2 regions of the Bradyrhizobium zaerense genome follow, and region 1 is predicted to be linked to the other one. Evidence: predicted binding sites of a transcription regulator. Region 1 holds the regulator's gene; the other holds the start of a gene.

Region 1 (9,353 bases):
GCGGGCTGAGGCCGGCGCCGGGCGGCTGTTTCCCTGGGTCCCCATCGCCTTCGGCTGCGGGATCGCGCTCTATTTTGCCGCCGATCGTGAGCCGGTGCTTTGGGTCGTAGCCGCGACCGCGGCCGTGCTCTCGCTCGGCGCTATGCTGTTGCGGCGAGGCCGATTCTTCGCGCCAGCCATCATGATCGCGGCGGTCGCGGCCGGCTTTGCGATGGCGACCTGGAAGACCGCGCGCATCGCTCATGCCGTGCTGGCAAAGCCGCTCTATTCCGTGTCGCTGTCGGGCTTCGTCGAGACGCGTGACATCCGTGAGCGCACCGACCGGTTCGTGCTCCGCGTCACCGCGATGGAGACCCAACGCGGCGACATCCAGCTGGAGCGTGTACGGCTGTCGGTGCGCAAGGGGACGGCCCCCGAAGTCGGCAGCTTCGTGCAGTTGAAGGCGCGGCTGATGCCGCCGCTCTCGCCATTGCGGCCCGGCAGCTACGACTTCTCGCGCGACATGTTCTTCCAGGGCATCGGTGCCTCCGGTTTCGCGATGGGGGCAATCACGGTGGCGCCCCCGCCCGAAGCCGGGGGCATCAGGCTGCGCTACGCCGCAATGATGCAGGGGCTGCGCGACGCCATCGACGCACGCATCCGTGCCACCCTCGACGGCGACAACCGCGCCATCGCGACCGCGCTGCTGACCGGACGTCGTGACGCGATCACCACGCCCGTCAATGATGCGATGTTCATCTCGGGGCTCGGCCATGTGCTGTCGATCTCGGGTTACCATATGGCCGTGGTCGCCGGCGTCGTGTTCTTCGCGGTGCGGGCGCTGCTCGCGCTCATTCCGGGATTGGCCGCCGCCTTCGCAATCAAGAAATGGTCGGCGGCGGCCGCACTGTTCGCCGCCGCGTTCTATCTCCTGCTGTCGGGCGCGGAAGTGGCCACGCAGCGATCGTTCTTCATGACGGCGGTGGTGTTGATCGCCGTGATCGTCGATCGCCGCGCCATTACTTTCCGCACCCTGGCGGTGGCAGCCCTGATCGTGCTTGCGGTCGCGCCGGAGGCGCTGGTGCATCCGAGCTTCCAGATGTCGTTCGCGGCAACGCTGGGGCTGGTGGCGCTGGTGCAGGTCGGCATGCCGAACCTGTTTGCCTCGCCGGATCATTCGACCACTGCGCGGATCGCGATGTGGGGCGGGCGCGAGATCGCGATGCTGTTCATGGCCTCCATGATCGCGGGGCTTGCGACCACGCCCTACGCAGCCTTCCACTTTCACCGCGTCACGCCGTACGGCGTGCTCGCCAATCTCGGCGCCATGCCGGTGGTTTCGGCGCTGGTGATGCCTGCCGGGCTGTTGGGATTGCTTGCGGCGCCGTTCGGACTGGACGGCGTGTTCTGGTGGCTGATGGGGATCGGCATCGATTGGATGATTGCGGTCACGCGATGGGTCGCGGCATTGCCGGGCGCGGTCGGCCATATCGGCGCCTTCGGCACCGCGCCCCTGGTCGCGGCGAGCCTCGGGCTCGTCCTGATGGGATTGTTGCGCACGCCGCTGCGTTGGTCGGGCGCGCTGGTGCTGCTGGTTGCGATCCTTTGGGGCTTGTCCGTCCGGCAGCCCGACATCCTGATCGCCGGTGACGGGCAGAGCGTCGCGGTGCGGGGCAGGGACGGGCAGCTGCATCTGATCAGGATGAACAAGGACAGCTTTCTGCTGAAGGAATGGCTGGCGGCCGACGCCGATCCGCGTGATGCCGGCAGCGCGTCGCTGGCCGATGGCGTCTCGTGCGACGATTTGGGCTGCGTCACGCCGCTCGCCGACGGGCGCCTGGTCGCAGTGGCGTTGCGCATCGACGCGCTGGCCGATGATTGCAATCGTGCCGCGCTGGTGGTGATCGCCCGGCCGGCGCCGCCGGATTGCACGGCGATGGTGGTCGATCGGCAGCGTCTCGCAAGCCAAGGCGCGCTCGCGCTGATGCGGCGTGGTGATGGTTTTGCCGTTCAGGCGGTGAAGGCAAGGGGCGCAGACCGTCCCTGGTCGCCGGCTGCCGCAGGCGCGGCGGATTATGATGGCAGCCTTGCGCCGAAGACGAAGACAGCCTCTCCCCGGAGCAATGACGCAACGCCGTCCGAGGCCGATCTCCAAGCCGAGGACTGAAAGCCGAGGGCTGGATTTGACCTCTCAGCCGATCGTCAGGCCGGAATGGCTGGCCGTCCGACATGCGGCGGGCGGATCACTCGATCGGCTTTGCGAGACGCAAACCGCTCCACTTCGCCGGCCTCGGCCGGCGATGGGCATTTCAATCCGGGCCTCGACCCCTCGTTGGGTCGGCGGCGTCAGCCGATCGGCAGGCGGGTGATCGTTGGCTGCCTGTCGGCGATCTCTGGCTTTTGCTCCCGCTCGCCGAGCGGCTGGGTCACCGGCAATTGCAGCACGGTGGCGCGCTGGCCTTCGACGAGCTGCGTCACCAGCACGTATTTGCCGTCCGGAAATTCGATGGCGTCGTGATGGCGATCGGGAATGTGCGGATCGACCTTGCCGAACTTGCCGACGCGGGAGTTGATGGTGCGCGTCCAGATCCAGCGATTGTCGTATCGGACGCTGTCGGCGAAGGCGAGCTCCGTTCCCGGCAGCAGGCAGACCGCGACCGACATATCGGCTTCGGAGGCGAAGCCGCGCGTCGAGGTGCCGCGGAAAGTTGTCGTGACGATTGTCTCGCCGACTTCTGCGGGACGCGTCGCGACGGCGTGCAGGCTGTAGTCACACATCGGGGTGCTCCTCAATCAGGATAGCGACCCGCGCCTCTTCTGAGGCGCAGGCCTCTATCAGAGTAGAAGCCTGCAAGCGTCTGCTTGGTTGTGGGCAAATCTGCGGCTTGGTCCGCGCGCTGCAATCACAATATCTTTTTCAATTGCGCGAGGAACAAAGCCTGCTCCCGTGCATTCGGGCAGTTTCGCCATTAGCGGCCAGCGGGCGCCGACCAGCCGGAATATTGCCAGGCCCGTTGCGACGGCTGCTCGACCGCGTTGCCGGCATTTCGGAATTGCTCGCTCGTCGCCAGTGGCACTTTGCGGACGCGGGGCTGCGTTTGCGCCGCGAGGGCTTGCGACGCTGATGCTGCGATCAGCGCCATCGCGACAGTGCTCAGAAAGATGTTGCGCATGGTTGTCTCCTCGGTCTCTCAAAGGCCTGCGAAGCGGTGCGCGCTTCGTCGCGGCGTGCCGAGGATGTAGCGCCGGAGGGGTGGCCGGATAATCTGCGCAAAACCAGAAAGACTATCCAGCCGGAGCGGACAATCGTCCGCTCCAATCGCTCGTGCGCGGCGGCCGACCGACCGTCCGCAGCCGGCTCAATACTTCCGGTAAAGCCCGATCAGCTTGCCCTGAATCTTCACCCGGTTGGGCGGCAGGATGCGAACCTCATACGAGGCGTTCGCCGGCTCGAGCGCGATCGAGGCGCCGCGGCGCCGGAAACGTTTCAGCGTTGCCTCCTCGTCGTCGATCAGCGCCACAACGATGTCGCCGGTATCGGCGCTCTCGTTACGCTGGATCAGCGCCATGTCGCCGTCGAGGATACCGGCATCGACCATGGAATCGCCGCGCACTTCGAGCGCGTAGTGCTCACCGGAGCCGAGCATGTCAGGCGGCACGCTGATGGTGTGGCTGCGGGTCTGCAACGCTTCGATCGGCGTACCGGCCGCGATCCGGCCCATCACGGGCACCGCGACGGGGCGCTCGCCGTCATCCGCCGACCCGCTGGAGCTCGCGCGGACCTTGCCGAGATTGCCCTCGATGACGCTGGGCGTGAACCCGCGGCGGCTGCCGGCCGCGGCCTGAAGCTCCGGCAGCTTGATCACCTCGATGGCGCGGGCGCGGTTGGGCAGGCGCCGGATGAAGCCGCGCTCCTCGAGCGCGGTGATCAGGCGATGGATGCCCGATTTCGAGCGCAGATCGAGCGCGTCCTTCATCTCGTCGAAGGAGGGCGGCACGCCGCTTTCCTTCAGCCGCTCGCTGATGAACCGCAGAAGCTCGTATTGTTTGCGCGTTAACATCTCGACCAAATTCCCCCGGTTGATGTCGTTCGATTCCGAGACGCTGAGTTCAGCGATGAGCCGCTACATGCTCGAAACAAATCATGAACGGACACTATATGTTCGATATGTGTTCCGCAACTGGTTAATTTAGCGTGAACGCGACAAACTTCGCGGAACGCGAGCGAGCGACGCGTTCAGACCGGCAATCGCAGCACCTCGCAGCGCGTGCCTGCCTCGGCCTTCGGCGCAAACGGCGCACGTACGAGAAGTGCCTGTGCGGCAGCCAGATTCGCGAGCAGCGAGGAATCCTGATGACTCACGGGATGAGCGATGAGGGTGCCGTCGTCGCGCAATTCAAGGCGCGCGCGAAGATAGTCCTCGCGCTGGTCGTTGGCACCGACATCGCGGCCGAGCACGGCGCGTTCGCGACGGTGGTGAATCACTTCGCGGCCCGAGAGCGCGCGAATCAGCGGCACCATGAACAGGAACGCACAGACGTAGGACGACACGGGATTGCCGGGCAGGCCGATCACGCGCATCGCGCCGAGCTGACCGTGCATCATCGGCTTGCCCGGGCGAATCGCGATCTTCCAGAACGCCATCGAGATGCCTTCGGCCTCGAGCGCCGGCTTGACCAGGTCGTGGTCGCCAACCGAGGCGCCGCCGGTGGTGATCAGGACGTCCGCCCCGCTGTCGCGGGCGCGGCGGATGCCGGCCGTGGTCGCCTCAACCGTGTCGGCGGCGATGCCGAGGTCGATGGTCTCGGCGCCTTCGCTGCGCGCGAGCGCGTGCAGGGCATAGCCGTTGGAATAAACGATCTGACCCGCGCCGGGGGTGACGCCGGGCATCACCAGCTCATCGCCGGTTGCGAGGATCGCAACTCTCGGCCGGCGGCGGACGGGCAGGCGCGGGTGGTTCATCGCGGCCGCGAGCGCCAGGTCACGCTCGGTGAGTCGGGTTCCTCGCTTCAGCAGCAAATCGCCTTCGCGAAAATCGACGCCGGCCAGGCGGATGTGCCGTCCGATGAGGGCGGCTTCCTTGATCGTGACGCGCTTGCCCTCGACCGCAGTATCCTCCTGGATCACGACCGCATCCGCGCCATCGGGAACGACGCCGCCTGTGAAAATCCGTACGGCTTCGCCAGCGCCCACCGTTCCCGCGAACGGCTGGCCGGCTGCGACCTCGCCAATCAGATTGAGCTGTGCATCGATCCTGGCCGCGTCGGCGGCGCGCACTGCGTAGCCGTCCATGGCCGACATCGCCTGCGGTGGCTGCGTACGGCGCGCCGCGAGATCGCGCGCCAGCACCCGGTGCCAGGCCTCGTCGAGCGCAACCATCTCTTCCGCCAGCGGCTCTGCGCCGGCAAGCACCGCGGCAAGCGCGTCGGAAACCGGCATGAGGGCCACGGTGAAAACTCCTGCTCGGGCAATACGACAATCGGGTCGCGGCAAGCGTTCTAGCCGACAGTGGCCGTCGAGGCAAAACGGACGTGCATGCGCGTGGACGCAGCTTATCTATGGAGCAATAGCCGCACCAGTTCGGCCTGCCGGTTCACGCCCGTCTTGTCGAAGATTTTCGACAAATGGCTGCGCGCGGTTCCGTCGGTGATCCCTAGCCGTTCCGCCGTCGCTTTGCGGCCGCCGCCCTTGACGATCTCGAGCGCAAAGGCGGCTTCGGCACGGGTGAGGCCGTAACGCGTGCGCAAAGCGTCGAGTCTTGATCTCGCGTCCGGCTCGGGGTCGGTGATGAGCACCATCGCGCTCGATCGCCAGCCGGAGGCAAGCGGCACCGAACTCTCCGCCCAATCTGTGCCGACTGGCGTCACCTGCACGTGCAGCGGCATGCGGCCTGGATGCCGCCGCAAGCTCATCTCGCCGCCGATGCGATCGGGATGATCGATGCTGCACGAGCCGATCAGTGATTGCAGAGAGCGGCCGTCTTCGCTGTTGATGGCGCTCAGCGCGCCTGCCTCAAGCACGATGCTCTCGGCGGCATCGAGCCATTCGCGCGCGCGGCGATTGACGAAGATCGGGCGCGCCTCAGCGTCTGCGAGAACGAAGCCGTGGTCTAGCCCATCCAGTCCCGCTAGCGCAGCGCGGCCGGTGACGTCGAGCTGGTGGGTACGCCGCTGGATGGCAACGGCGCGTACGAGATGCTGCGCCAGCGTCGCAAACAGCCGCCGTGCGTTATCGTCATATGAAGGCAAATTGGACGGCCGGTGGCTGGTCAGGATGCCCGTGGCGTTATGATCGACCAGCAAATTCGTCGTCAACGGCTCGGTATCGAAGCCGGCTGGCTGCCACCATTCGTTGTAGTAGTCGGTCGCGGTGAACTCATCGCGTGTGATGAAGTCGCCGATGGTGAAGACCTCGCCCGGCGTCCTGCCGATGCCAAGCGGCAACAGGGGATTGCGCGGCGCCCAGCCGAGCAGCTCTTGCACGCGGTCGGGGTCGATGCGCGGCGACACCAGGCTGGAGAGGCCGTTTGCGGGGTCATAGACACCGAACAGGATGCGACCGCCCATCGCCTCGTCGATGCGCGTCAGCACACTTTCCCAGCGGCTTCCGTCGAGCGCGGCCTCGTAGATGGCGCCGATGAGGTCAAATACGGAGTCGTTGGAAATATCGTCCGTCCCCAAGACAAAATGCCTCAAAATGCAATGAGGCATCTCAGCGCAGCGCCGCGCCAGGGCAAGGACAGAAAAAGCGGCAGTCGAGCCGATGTTGCCGCAAAGCAGCGCGGCATCGGGAATCTGAGGTTCGCGAGTGGCGAAGGCGAGGTGCAATGCTGAATTGCAAGCATATTGCGGGATGTTGCTGCGATGTCTCACTCCTCAAACATTCAGGTCGAAAGGCCCGCTTTCCCTCCGATCTCTGACGAACGTCAGATGCGATCGTCCTGCGGCTTGGAGAAGCTGCCCGGAGCGGTAGGTCAATCGACAGAATCGGGCCGTCCGTTCGAGGGGCTCTCATGTACGCGCATCGGCGTCACGACACTATTTTTGGGGCACTTAGGCGCCTGTCTCGCAAGGCCGGCTTGCTCGCCAGCAGCATGCTGACCGGCGTGGGTGTGCTGGGTGCCGGTGCGGTGCTCTACCCTTCGGCAGCTCTTTCTGCCGACTACGCCGCCGGCGGCGGCGTGATCAACGCGCCCAGCGGCAACGCGACAGCGGTTGGCAGCGGGGCCACCACGACCGGCTCCGACGCGACGGCTTACGGTGCAGGCAGCATCGCGAGCGGAGACGGCGCGACGGCGACAGGACATGTCAGTCAGGCCAAAGGCATCTCCGCGACCGCAACGGGAGAAAGCAGCATCGCAAACGGCGCCTACGCGACGTCGACGGGACAAAACAGCTTTGCGAACGGCACGTTCGCGACCGCAACTGGACAGGTCAGCACCGCAGACGGGACCAACGCGACGGCAACGGGACAAACCAGTGATGCCAACGGCACCAACGCGACCGCGACAGGCCAAGCTAGCTTTGCTAACGGCACCAACGCGACGGCGACGGGACAGGCCAGCACCGCCAACGGCGCGGACGCGACCGCGACCGGTAGTCTAAGCAAGGCAAATGGCTTTGATGCAACGGCAACAGGTATTCAAATTTCTGCAAATGGCACCTTCACGACTGCGACGGGCGCCCAGAGCGTCGCCCACGGCGACAGCGCGACCGCGACTGGCCAAGGCAGTTTCGCAAATGGCGATTTCGCGACCGCGACTGGTCAAGGCAGCAACGCAAACGGGACCAACGCGACGGCGACGGGACAAGGCAGCGTCGCGAACGGTGTGAACGCGACCGCGACCGGTAGTCTCAGCAACGCGAATGGTACCAACGCGACCGCGACGGGTGCCCAGAGCGTCGCCCACGGCGACAGTGCGACCGCGATCGGCCAAGGCAGTTTCGCAAATGGGGATTTCGCAACCGCGACTGGTCAAGGCAGCATCGCCAATGGCCTGACAGCGAGCGCGTTCGGCCGAAACAGCAACGCCACCGGCGACGCCACGACCGCGATCGGCCAGGGCAGCACGGCGAGCGCCACCGGCGCGACGGCGGTCGGTGCGGGCGCCACGGCGACCTTCGCCAATTCGACCGCGATCGGCGCGGGTGCGACAACATCAGCGCCCAACCAGGTCTCGATCGGCACCAGCACGAACACCTACCGCATGTCCGGCCTCACCTCGGCCGCGAGCCTTGCCGCACAATCCGGCCCGACACAGGTGGTGACAACGGATGCCGCCGGGCATCTGGCCGCCGCAAGCTTCAGCGGTGCGGATATTTCCACGCTGCAGTCCAACGTCTCCACGTTGCAGACGCAGATGCGGCAGGCCTTCGAGGGCACCGCCATCGCCATCGCCATGGGCGGCTCGGCGCTGCCATCGGACAAGCGGTTTGCGGTCTCCACCAACTGGGGCACGTTCCGCGGCCAGAACGCCATGAGCCTGGGCGCCCAGATGCGCCTCAACCAGTATGTCGTGCTCAATGGCGGTGTTGCGGCCGGGTTCGCGCAAGGCGGCGTCGGTGGACGCGCCGGAGTGACGGTTGCGTGGTGATGGCGGCGTGCTGAGCGGAAAGCAACGGGCGTGGCGGGCGTTAATGCTTGGGGCTGCGCTGATCGCGGCGGCCGCCGCCGGTCATGCGGAAACACCTCCGCCGGCGCCAAAACCAGCGCAGATCGACCGCAACGGCGTGCTGATGCTGGTCCGTTCCTCGCTGCTCGCACTCGACCACGCCAACAAGACCGGCAATTACACGGTGCTGCGCGATATCGGCGCGCCCGGCTTTCAGGTCAACTCGGCGGCGCGGCTGAGCGAGATCTTCGCCAAGCTGCGCAACGACAATCTCGACCTCTCGGGTGTCGCCGTGATCGATCCGCAGCTCAATCTACTGCCGCAGATCGAGGCCAACGGACTGATGCATATGGCGGGCTTCTTTCCCTCGGTCCCGAACCAGGTCAATTTCGACCTGGCCTTCGCACCGGTGAACGGACAGTGGCGGCTGTTCGGGATCTCGGTCTCGATCGGACAGAGCGGGCCGGCGGCGCCGACCGCGCCCGAGCCGCGTGTTGAACAAAAACAGACTCCGACAAATCCCAGCAAGCAGCCAGTGGCGGCCGTCAAGCCCGCACCGGCGAGCAAACCGCCGGAGAATGCGCCGAAATAGACGCAGCAACGCGGCCTGACGAGCGAGAAATGCTACCCGACGAAGCGCTGAAATCGATGAAGGTGATGTTCGCGACGCCGTGCTACATCTCGGCGGTCAGCATGCATTATGTCACCAGTATCTTCGAGCTGACTCATCACTGTAACCGGTTCGGGCTGCAGTGTATCCTG
Region 2 (9,353 bases), 3.1 Mb from region 1:
CCTGGACGCGCTTGGCCCGACCTATGTCGAGATCGCCGCGCGCACCGGAATCGACCTCGCGCTGATGCATCGTGTGGCGGTCATCGGCGCGGGGACGCTCGACATCCTGCCGCATAATGGTGCCGTGGTAAGCCTGCTGGCGATCTGTGGCCTGACGCATCGCGACAGCTATCTCGATATCGTGATGGTCGGCATCGTGACGTCGCTGCTCGCGCTGGTGGCCGTGATCGCCTTGGGCAGTGCGTTCGGATCGTTCTGACGGAAGCCCGGCAAGAGCGATTGACGCAAGGGCAAAGGTTTGCATTGAATGCAGCCAAGTCGGACCGAAAAAACGAGAAAGCCGGGTGGAAACGATGGCGCGAATGAGTGCAAAGCTGTGTGCGTTGCTCCTGGGGTCGGCGGCAGCGCTGAGTGCGGGTGGCGCGTCCGCGGCCACGCTGGCGGATGACGCCGACACGGTCTGCAAGGGCTTGGTTGGCGGCACTGACGCCGTGAAGATCGATTCCGCGGCGTTGCAGGCGCCGTCAGCGCTTGCCGTTGCCGAGCGCGGACCGACACCATCGGGACGCGTCACGCCGGCCAACCCGTCCTTCTGCAAGGTGCTCGGTCATATCGAGCCTGCCGACCCCAAAGCACCGCCGATCAAAATCCAGGTCAATCTTCCGCTCGAATGGAACGGGCGCTCCCTCCAATATGGCGGCGGCGGTTTCAACGGCGTGCTGATCACGGGGCTCTCGTTGCCGCCGGCCTATCCGTTCGACAAGCCGTCCCCGCTCGCGCGCGGCTTCGTCACTTACGGCACCGATTCCGGCCATGAATCCAAACCGGGCGAGCCGCCGCAGCTGTTCGCAATCAACGACGAAGCCTTCGAGAATTTCGCCCACCGCGCCTACAAGAAGGTGCGCGACGCCGCCGTGATGCTGATGCAGCGCGCCTACGGCAAGGCGCCGGTTAAGATGTACTTCATGGGTTCGTCCGAAGGCGGCCGCGAAGGCCTCACCATGGCGCAGCGCTATCCCGACGACTTCGACGGCATCCTGGCCCGCGTGCCCGTCATCAACTGGGTTGGCCTCCAGCATGCCGGCACCCGCTCGGGTCTCGTGACCATGGGCGAAGGCTGGATCAATCCGGCGCAGGTGAAGCTGGTCGGCGAGGCGGTGCGGACCGCTTGCGACAAGGCCGACGGCTCCGACGATGCGCTGGTGCAGGACCCCGTCGCCTGCAGGGCGGCGTTCAAGGTCGAGACGCTGCGCTGCAAGGCCGGCCAGAGCGGCGACCAGTGTCTCACCGATGCGCAGATCAAGGCGATCGACACCCTGCATGCAACGTACAAATTCCCGTTCGTGCTCGCCAACGGTCTCGACGATTACCCGGGTTGGGGCGTCTCCGGCGAAGACACGCCGGCATTTGGCCCGACCGGTGGCTGGGTCGCATGGTGGCTCGGCACCGCTCCACCGGCGCAGCCGCCCGCACCCAACAACGGCATCGCCTGGATCTACGGCGCCGGTGGCATTCAATATGTCTTCGCGCGCGATCCTAAGCTGGATGTCACCACCTACAAGGTGGAGGAGCACAAGGCGCGGCTGCTCGAGGTCTCGAGCCTGATGGATTCGACCGATCCCGATCTCAGCCGCTTCCGCGCCCGCGGCGGCAGGCTGATCATACTCGAACACATGGCCGACTATGCACAGAGCCCCTATGCCGGGATCCGTTATTTCGAAAGCGTCGAGCGCAAGCTCGGCAAGTCAGAGACGGCCGAGTTCGCGCGGCTCTACACCGCGCCGGGTGTCGACCATGTCGGCTCCGGCGCACCGGCCAATGTCGACATGCTGAGCACGCTGGTCGACTGGGTCGAGAAGGGCAAGGCACCCGGCGATCTCGAAGTCACCGAGCAGAAGGTCGAGGCGCCGTCGTTTGCGACGTTGCGCGCGCTGCCGCTGTGCCGCTGGCCGGCCTGGCCGCACTACAAGTCGGGTGCGGTGACGGAGGCATTGAGCTTTACCTGCGCGCCGTGAGGAACGGCGCGCTGCTCGCAGCGTCACCCCGCCGCCATGGCTTGTGCGCCGCCCAGCAATTGCGCGTTGAGCCGGCCGCCGGAGAACAGCATGTCGTCGAGCGCCTCGTCGATGTCGGCAGAGATCACGGAGCTGCCGCCGTCACGCGCGAGGCTCGCTTGCGCCAGTCGCCGCATCAATTCCTTGATGAAGGCGCAACTCGTGCCCTCGCTGCGCCGGGCCGCCTCGGCGACGACGGGGTCCTCGATCGGGAGAGCCTTGCCGTAGAGCCGGACCAGCTTGCCACGGCCGGTCTCGTCCGGCAGCGGCACTTCGATCGCCTGATCGATCCGGCCGGGGCGACCGGCCAGCGCGCCCTCAAGGTCCTCCGGCCGGTTGGTGGTCAGGACGAACAGGATGTCCGCATCCTCCTTCAGCCCGTCCATCTCGTTGAGCAATTTGTTCAGCATCGATTCCTCGCACGGGCCCATGTCGTCGCGGTCGCGGGCGATGAGATCGACATCCTCGATCACCACCATTGAGGGCTGGAGCAGCCGTGCCAGCCTCATATAGGCGCCGAGAAGGCCGATTTGCTCGGCCGTGATGATCAGCGTCGTATGTCCGGGCAAATGCGTTGCGAGATAGCGGATGGTGTGGGTCTTGCCGGTGCCGGGCGGCCCGTACAGCAAGATGCCCTTGCGCGTCGACTGACCCAGCCGGCGGAGCTGATCGCGGGTGTTGACGAAATTCAGCACGTTGCGATCGAGCAGGCGCAAGGTCTGCTCCGGCAGGATCACCTCGCTACGAGCGACCGGCGGCAATCGATGCACGGTGATGCCGCGCGAACGCCCGCGGTAATCGCTATCTGCGTCGAGTGAGAGAATCTTGCCGCGATAGGTACGCGCGGCCTGCACGGCCTCTTCCAGTTCACTGAAGCATTGCTGGACGAGGGCAGCGCCTGTGGACCCCGACGGCACCAGGATCTCAATCCGGAGTCCAGGCTCACGGCTATACTCGCGATGCGCGGAGAGCAAGACTGCGTAACGAAGATCATCCTGCTCGCACAGCCACAAGCCATTATCGAGGCACTTGACGGGGCTCTTCTCGCCAACGTCGACGTCGGAATATTGCAGCGGCGCAATCGCGACCGCATAGCGGCCGTCCTTGAGGAGTCGCGAAATCGACAGCGTTTCGTAGCGTTGCTCCTCGTTCAGCCCGAGCAAGCGGACGGCCTTGCCAAAGAGCCGGTCGATCCCTGCCTGGACGTCGACCCGCATATGCCCGGGAAACTGGCGGATCGTGGTCACGAGCTTGCTGCGCGCCATGCTGGCAAAGTGCCAATCGAGAACGTCGCAAGCAAAGTCGAAGTTCTCTTCCTGTTCGTTCGACGGCCCATCCGCCGCACGCATGCATTCGCTGCACAGCCAGACCGTGCGGTTGCCGATCCGCACGTCCGTCTGTCCCTCAGGCTTGCCACAGAGCTCGCAAGCAGTCTTGATCGCCTCAAGCGTGAGCTGCAGCCGGTGGCCGGCCAAGCCGATGGATTGTTGCGCAGATTTGAAAAGGGCTTCGGCGACGGATTGCGGGTAAGGTCCGCAAACCGCCTTTTCCTTCTGCTCGATCTGAGTGACCAGCGCGGTCGCTTCACGCTCTGATTTGCCGAAAACCTGGCGGAGCAGATCCGTCACGAATTGGTCCGGCGTATCGTCGTCATTATGAATGACGATCTGGGTCGGCTGGTTCTCGCCACACCTACTATTCATTACGGAAGATCTCCGGGACAATCTATGATTGAACGGAACGAATAGGGAACATAAAACAACACGGCCGTCAAGCCGACCGCCGTGATAAATTGAGATGAGCTCGAATTCTAATGCGCCGGGCCGCCGGCCGCCTTCACGCGCCGCGTCAGCAGCACCGCGATTGCGGCGAGCACCAGCACCACGCCGATGACGGCAAACGTGTCGGAGTAGCCCATCACCAGCGCCTGGCGCTTCACCGTCTTGCCGAGCGCGATGATGGCCTGCTCGCGCGCGGCGTTGGGATCCGGCACGCCATGGGCCATGAAGTAGTCGGTCATCTGCGCGATGCGGCTGCGGACCTCCTCGCGGCCGAGCGTGACCGACTGGCCGATGATATTGGAGTGGAATTGCTCGCGCTTGGAGATGATGGTTGCGAGCGTCGCCGTGCCGATCGCGCCACCGAGGTTGCGAAACATATTGCTGATGCCGGAGGCCGCGGCCGCATCCTGCGGCGCGATGCCGCCGGATAGCACCGAGGTCAGCGGCGTCAACACCATCGCTTGCCCGATCGCGCGCACGATGTTCGGGATCCAGAGCTGGTCGCCGGCATAGTCCGGCGACATTGCCGTGTTCATGAAGCAGCTGTAAGCGAAGATCAAAAAGACCGGTGATCGCGATATAGCGCGTGTCGAAGCGCTGCATCAGTTTGGGGATCAGGGGGATCAGCACCAGCTGCGGAAGACCGGTCCAGGCCAGCACATTGCCGATCTGCTCGGCATTATAGCCCTGCGCCTGGCCGAGATAGGCGGGCAGCATGTAGACCGAGCCGAACAGCGCGAAACCGACCATCGTCATCGCAATGGTGCCGAAGCCGAAATTTCGCTGCGTCAGCAGCCGAAGCCGGATCAGCGGCTTGTCGATCGTGAGCTCGATCGCGACAAACAGCGTCAGGCTGACGGCCGCGATCACGGCCAGCTTGATGATGAAGGGCGAGGAGAACCAGTCGTCCTTGTTGCCCTCCTCGAGGACGGCTTGAAGGGCCGACAGACCGATCGCCATGGTGACGATGCCGGCCCAGTCGCCCTCCTTCAGGAGGCTGAGCTGCATCTTCTGCCGCTCCAGAGTCAGAGAGAGCGCAGTCACCATGACGGCGGTCGGGATCACGTTGACGAAGAAGATGGTGCGCCAGCCGTAGTTTTCGGTGAAATAGCCGCCGATGGTTGGGCCGATCGCCGGCGCAAAGGTGACGGACAACGCGAAGATCGCGAGCCCGACCGGCTGTTGCGGCTTCGGCAGCTTGGTCAGCACCAGCGTGAACGCCATCGGGATCAGCACGCCGCCGGCAAAGCCCTGCAAACCGCGCATCGCGATCATCGACGGCAGATCATGGGTGAAGGCGCAGGCGACCGAGAACACGGCGAACAGCACCGCGCTCGCAAGCATGTAGCGGCGGAACGAGAACACGCGGCTCAAATAGTCGGTCAGCGGGATCACGATGATCTCGCCGATCAGATACGAGGTCGAGATCCAGGAGCCGTTGTCGGCGCCGGTACCGATGCCGCCTTCGATGTTGAGCAGCGAGGCATTGGTGATCTGGATGTTCAGGATCGCCATGAACGAGCCGATCATGGCGGCGAGCACGGCAATCCAGGTCGCGACGCTCGCGCGATTGGGATCCGCGACCGTGCGATCAGACGTCGCGGCCGGTGGTGCGGGCGTCGAAATTGAGAGGCTGTCTGACATGGCACGACCCTCCGGAAACGAGCTTTGCTTTGGGCGCTGCGGCCGCTTTGGCGGTCGGCGCGGTCGAACGTGTTGCGATGGTGGGGATCACGGACATGCCGGGCCGCAGCGCAATGGCGCCCCCGCGCCCGGCATCGAGCGCGATCTTGACGGGGATGCGCTGCACCACCTTGGTGAAATTGCCGGTGGCATTGTCGGGCGGCAGCAGCGCGAATTCCTGGCCGCTCGCGGGTGCAATGGAATCGACGTGACCGTGCACGAGCTGGCCCGGGAACATGTCGACCTCGATATCGACGGCCTGACCGGATCTCACGTTGGTGAGCTGGGTCTCTTTGAAATTGGCGACGACATACGCTCCATCAGTCGGCACGATCGCCATCAACTGCGTGCCGGCCTGCACGAACTGGCCGACGCGCAAGGAGCGATTCCCGACCACACCGTCGATCGGCGAGACGACATTGGTGTAGCCGAGGTTCAGTTCGACCTGATGCTGCACGGCCTCCGCGCGCGCGGCCGCCGCCCTGGCCTGCACGATCTCGGCCTTGAGCAGATCGATCTGCTTGAGGGCCGAGGCGAGATTGGCGGTATCACGCTCGAGCGTCGCCTGTGCCGAGGCGATGCGTGACTGCGCCTGCTGCGCGTTCTGCACGCTGCCGGAGCCCGTCGCGGCAAGATCGGTGTAGCGCTTGTTGTCTTGCGCAGCGAAGGTGAGATTGGCCTGATCGACATCGAGCGTTGCGCGCGCCGCCTTGATCACCGCCTGCTGCACGTCGAGCTGCGCTTCCTTGCTGGAGATGGTCGCGTTCGAGGCCTGAACATCGGCGCGGGCCTGGTCGAGTGCGACCCTGAAGTCGCGGTCGTCGATCCGTGCCAGCACCTGGCCGGCCTTCACATGCTCGTTATCGGCCACGAGGACCTGATTGAGATAGCCGCTGACCTTTGGCGCGATCGTAGTGTTGTCGGCCTTCACATAGGCGTCGTCGGTAGATACGAGGTACTGCCCGACGGTCCAGTAGTCGTAGCCGTACCAGCTGGCGCCGGCCAGCACGACGATCGCCGCCCCCGCCAGCAACAACTTGCGAAAATTGAGCTTTTCCCGACGGCCGGGGGACGTCGCCGCGGGCAGCACGCCCGCCGGGACGCTTGCGGGAACGGCGGTCTGGGCTGTGGCGGTTGGGGCGGTGTGCACGGTCATGACCGGCTCCTGATTTAGGAAACTTGACGATTTCCAAAATAGGACTAGCTTTGAGACTGTCAATGGAATGACAGGCATCATTTAAATACATGGCTCAGGCAAAATCGTCAGGAGCGAAATCTCCGGAGGCAAAGTCTTCAGAGGCAAAATCTTCTGAAGATTGCCGTCCGCGCGGCCGGCCACCGCTGCGCAGCGACGAGGAGACGAAACAGATCGTCCTGGAGGTCGCGCGGCACGCCTTTGCCGCGCACGGCTATGCGGCGACCAGCACCGAAGAGCTGGCGCGCAGCGCCGGCATCTCGACCAAGACGCTCTATCGTCTGTTTCCCGGCAAGGCGGTGCTGTTCGAGGCGATGTGCGCGGACCGGCTCGAGCGGCTGCTCTCCGATGTCAATCTCCGGGCACACGACGCGGTCGATATCGACGCGGGCTTGCGCGCCGCGCTGCTTGCCTGCGCCGATCTCGCGCTCGATCCGGAAGTCGTGGCGTTGCAGCGCATGGTGCTCCAGGAATCGGTTGCGTTTCCCGAACTCGCCGCGAATTTCTACAAGAACGGAATTTCCCGCACCGCCTCTACGCTCGCCGGATGGCTGCGCGCGCAGGTGAAGAAGAAGCTGATCGCGATCGACGATGTCGAGGAGGCTGCGGGTATGCTGATCGGCATGGTCGCTTCCGCACCGCAGCGCGCGGCGATCTACGGCGGCATGCCGCTGCCTTCGCGTCAGGATATCGAGCGGCGGGTGCGAAGCTGCGTCGCCTTCTTCCTCGACGGCTGCCGCCGCGTGTCGAACTAGAGCTCCTTTGACAAAGTTGTCGCCGCCGGCTATTTATTTCGCATGCGAAGTAATGCAGCGGCGGCGAAGCACCATCGGCTGATCTACCTGCTCAGCGTCGCGCAAAGGCGGTTGCAGCGTTGGATGGCGGCCCAGCCCTCGAGCGAGGTGACGCCTGCGCAGGCCGGACTCCTGTTCATCCTCGGCAAGCAGGACGGCAGTCTGATGGGCGAGGCGGGCACGGCGCTTGATCTCGGTCCTGCCGGCATCTCAGGGCTTGTCGATCGCACGGCGGCGGCTGGGCTGGTCGAGCGGCGCGCCGATCGCGAGGACGGGCGAGCCTGCCGGGTCTGGCTGACGCCGACGGGCCGGACCGCGCTGGCGCAAGCAAAGGCTTCGGCAGCCGAGATCAATGCAGCTCTGACCGACGGATTTACCGGTGCCGAGATCGATATCGTCGCGCGCTGGCTGAGCAGCATTCAGGACAAGTTTCCAAGAGACCCGACAAGAGACCCGACCACAGATGCAGAGCAATAACAGGAGAGAGCGATGACCGAGCATGTCCGGATCGAGAACAACGGCGGAATTCTCACCCTCGCGCTGGCGCGCCCCGACAAGAAGAACGCGCTGACCGATGCGATGTACGGCAAGCTCGCCGACACCATCGAATCGGCCGAACGCGACGCGTCCGTCCGTGTCGTCCTGATCCGCGGCGAGGGGGACATGTTCACGGCCGGCAACGACGTTGGCGAGTTCGCGGCTGTTGCGTCGGGCAAGTCGGACGGAAGCCGCAACGTCGTCCGCTTCATCCAATCGCTGGCGCGCTGCACCCGACCGCTAGTCGCAGCCGTCCAGGGCCGCGCCGTCGGGGTCGGTACCACGATGCTGCTGCATTGCGACCTCGTCGTGCTCGCCGACAATGCGCAATTGTCGACGCCCTTTGTCAGCCTTGCGCTGGTGCCGGAAGCTGCCTCCAGCCTGCTGATGCCGGCGCGCATCGGCTATGCCCGCGCTTATGAGATGTTCGCGCTCGGCGAGACGGTGCCGGCGAAGGCCGCCCTGGACTGGGGCCTGGTCAACAGGGTCGTGCCGCTCGACCAGCTCGACGCCGAGGCATTGGCGCTTGCGCAGCGTCTCGCCCGCCAGCCGGCCGGCGCGCTCACCGCGACCAAGCGGCTGATGCGCAACGGCGAGGCATTGGTCGCGCAGATGCAGGCCGAAGGCGAGCAGTTCGCGCAGCGCCTGCGCACCGCGGAGGCGCGCGAAGCGTTCACCGCGTTCGCCGAGCGTCGTCCGCCAGATTTCACCAAAGTCGCCTGACGGACCGCCGGGAGGGGGACCAGGCCGGAAAGAAAGGCATTTTACCACAAGCTTAACGAAACATTGGCAGGTGGCGATGCAGGGTGCCGCTCGTGAAGAGTAGGTCCCCGGCCCATGGCAATGTTTAAGAAATCGGTAAGCTCGCTTCTCTTGACCCTGATGGCGCTGCTGGCTGCCGGTGCGCTGGCCAGTACGGCGAACCAGATGCTCGGGGCCTTTGGCCGCTATAGCGATAGCCTTGAGACTGCGCGGCTTGCGACCGCCGACAAGGCGATCTTCCAGGGCGTGGTGGCCCTGCGCAGCAATCGGGGCGACGCCCAGAGCGCTCTGCTCGGCGAGGACGACCCCCGGACAAAACTCGGCGAGGCGGAGAAGGCCGAGCAGGCTGGCCATGACGCCATCACGGCCGCGCTCGCGACTGTCGATTTCGGCCGCCGCGTCGAACTGGCGAGCACGCTGAAACAGCGCTGGAACGAAGCCGCACCGCAATTCCAGCTATTCTACGACGAGGCCAAGCGTCCGCGCGCCGAACGCAAGATCGAGCGGACCAACTCCTGGTACGATGCCGTCACCAAGGTAATCGACA

Evidence for each region. The regulator LexA, encoded in region 1, represses DNA repair genes until DNA is damaged. The targets are predictions, from matches to a motif close to TGTTCNNNNTGTGTTCNG.
Region 2: the regulator LexA is predicted to act here: its motif matches at 3,791-3,808, upstream of AB8Z38_RS20045 (ATP-dependent Clp protease adaptor ClpS).

Annotation. Positions count from the first base shown of each region.
Region 1 is NZ_CP165734.1:1,074,003-1,083,355, forward strand. Features, by position in the region: gene AB8Z38_RS05370 (ComEC/Rec2 family competence protein) at 1-2,146, shown strand, start outside; gene AB8Z38_RS05375 (hypothetical protein) at 2,326-2,757, opposite strand; gene AB8Z38_RS05380 (hypothetical protein) at 2,949-3,152, opposite strand; gene lexA (transcriptional repressor LexA) at 3,339-4,040, opposite strand; gene glp (gephyrin-like molybdotransferase Glp) at 4,217-5,428, opposite strand; gene AB8Z38_RS05395 (helix-turn-helix transcriptional regulator) at 5,533-6,660, opposite strand; gene AB8Z38_RS05400 (YadA-like family protein) at 7,059-8,573, shown strand; gene AB8Z38_RS05405 (hypothetical protein) at 8,617-9,183, shown strand; gene AB8Z38_RS05410 (hypothetical protein) at 9,213-9,353, shown strand, end outside.
Region 2 is NZ_CP165734.1:4,139,661-4,149,013, reverse strand. Features, by position in the region: gene AB8Z38_RS20055 (GntP family permease) at 1-259, shown strand, start outside; gene AB8Z38_RS20050 (tannase/feruloyl esterase family alpha/beta hydrolase) at 354-2,015, shown strand; gene AB8Z38_RS20045 (ATP-dependent Clp protease adaptor ClpS) at 2,039-3,757, opposite strand; partial or broken gene AB8Z38_RS20040 (DHA2 family efflux MFS transporter permease subunit) at 3,865-5,479, opposite strand; gene AB8Z38_RS20035 (HlyD family secretion protein) at 5,427-6,674, opposite strand; gene AB8Z38_RS20030 (TetR/AcrR family transcriptional regulator) at 6,764-7,468, shown strand; gene AB8Z38_RS20025 (MarR family winged helix-turn-helix transcriptional regulator) at 7,511-7,984, shown strand; gene AB8Z38_RS20020 (enoyl-CoA hydratase) at 7,997-8,767, shown strand; partial or broken gene AB8Z38_RS20015 (methyl-accepting chemotaxis protein) at 8,882-9,353, shown strand, end outside.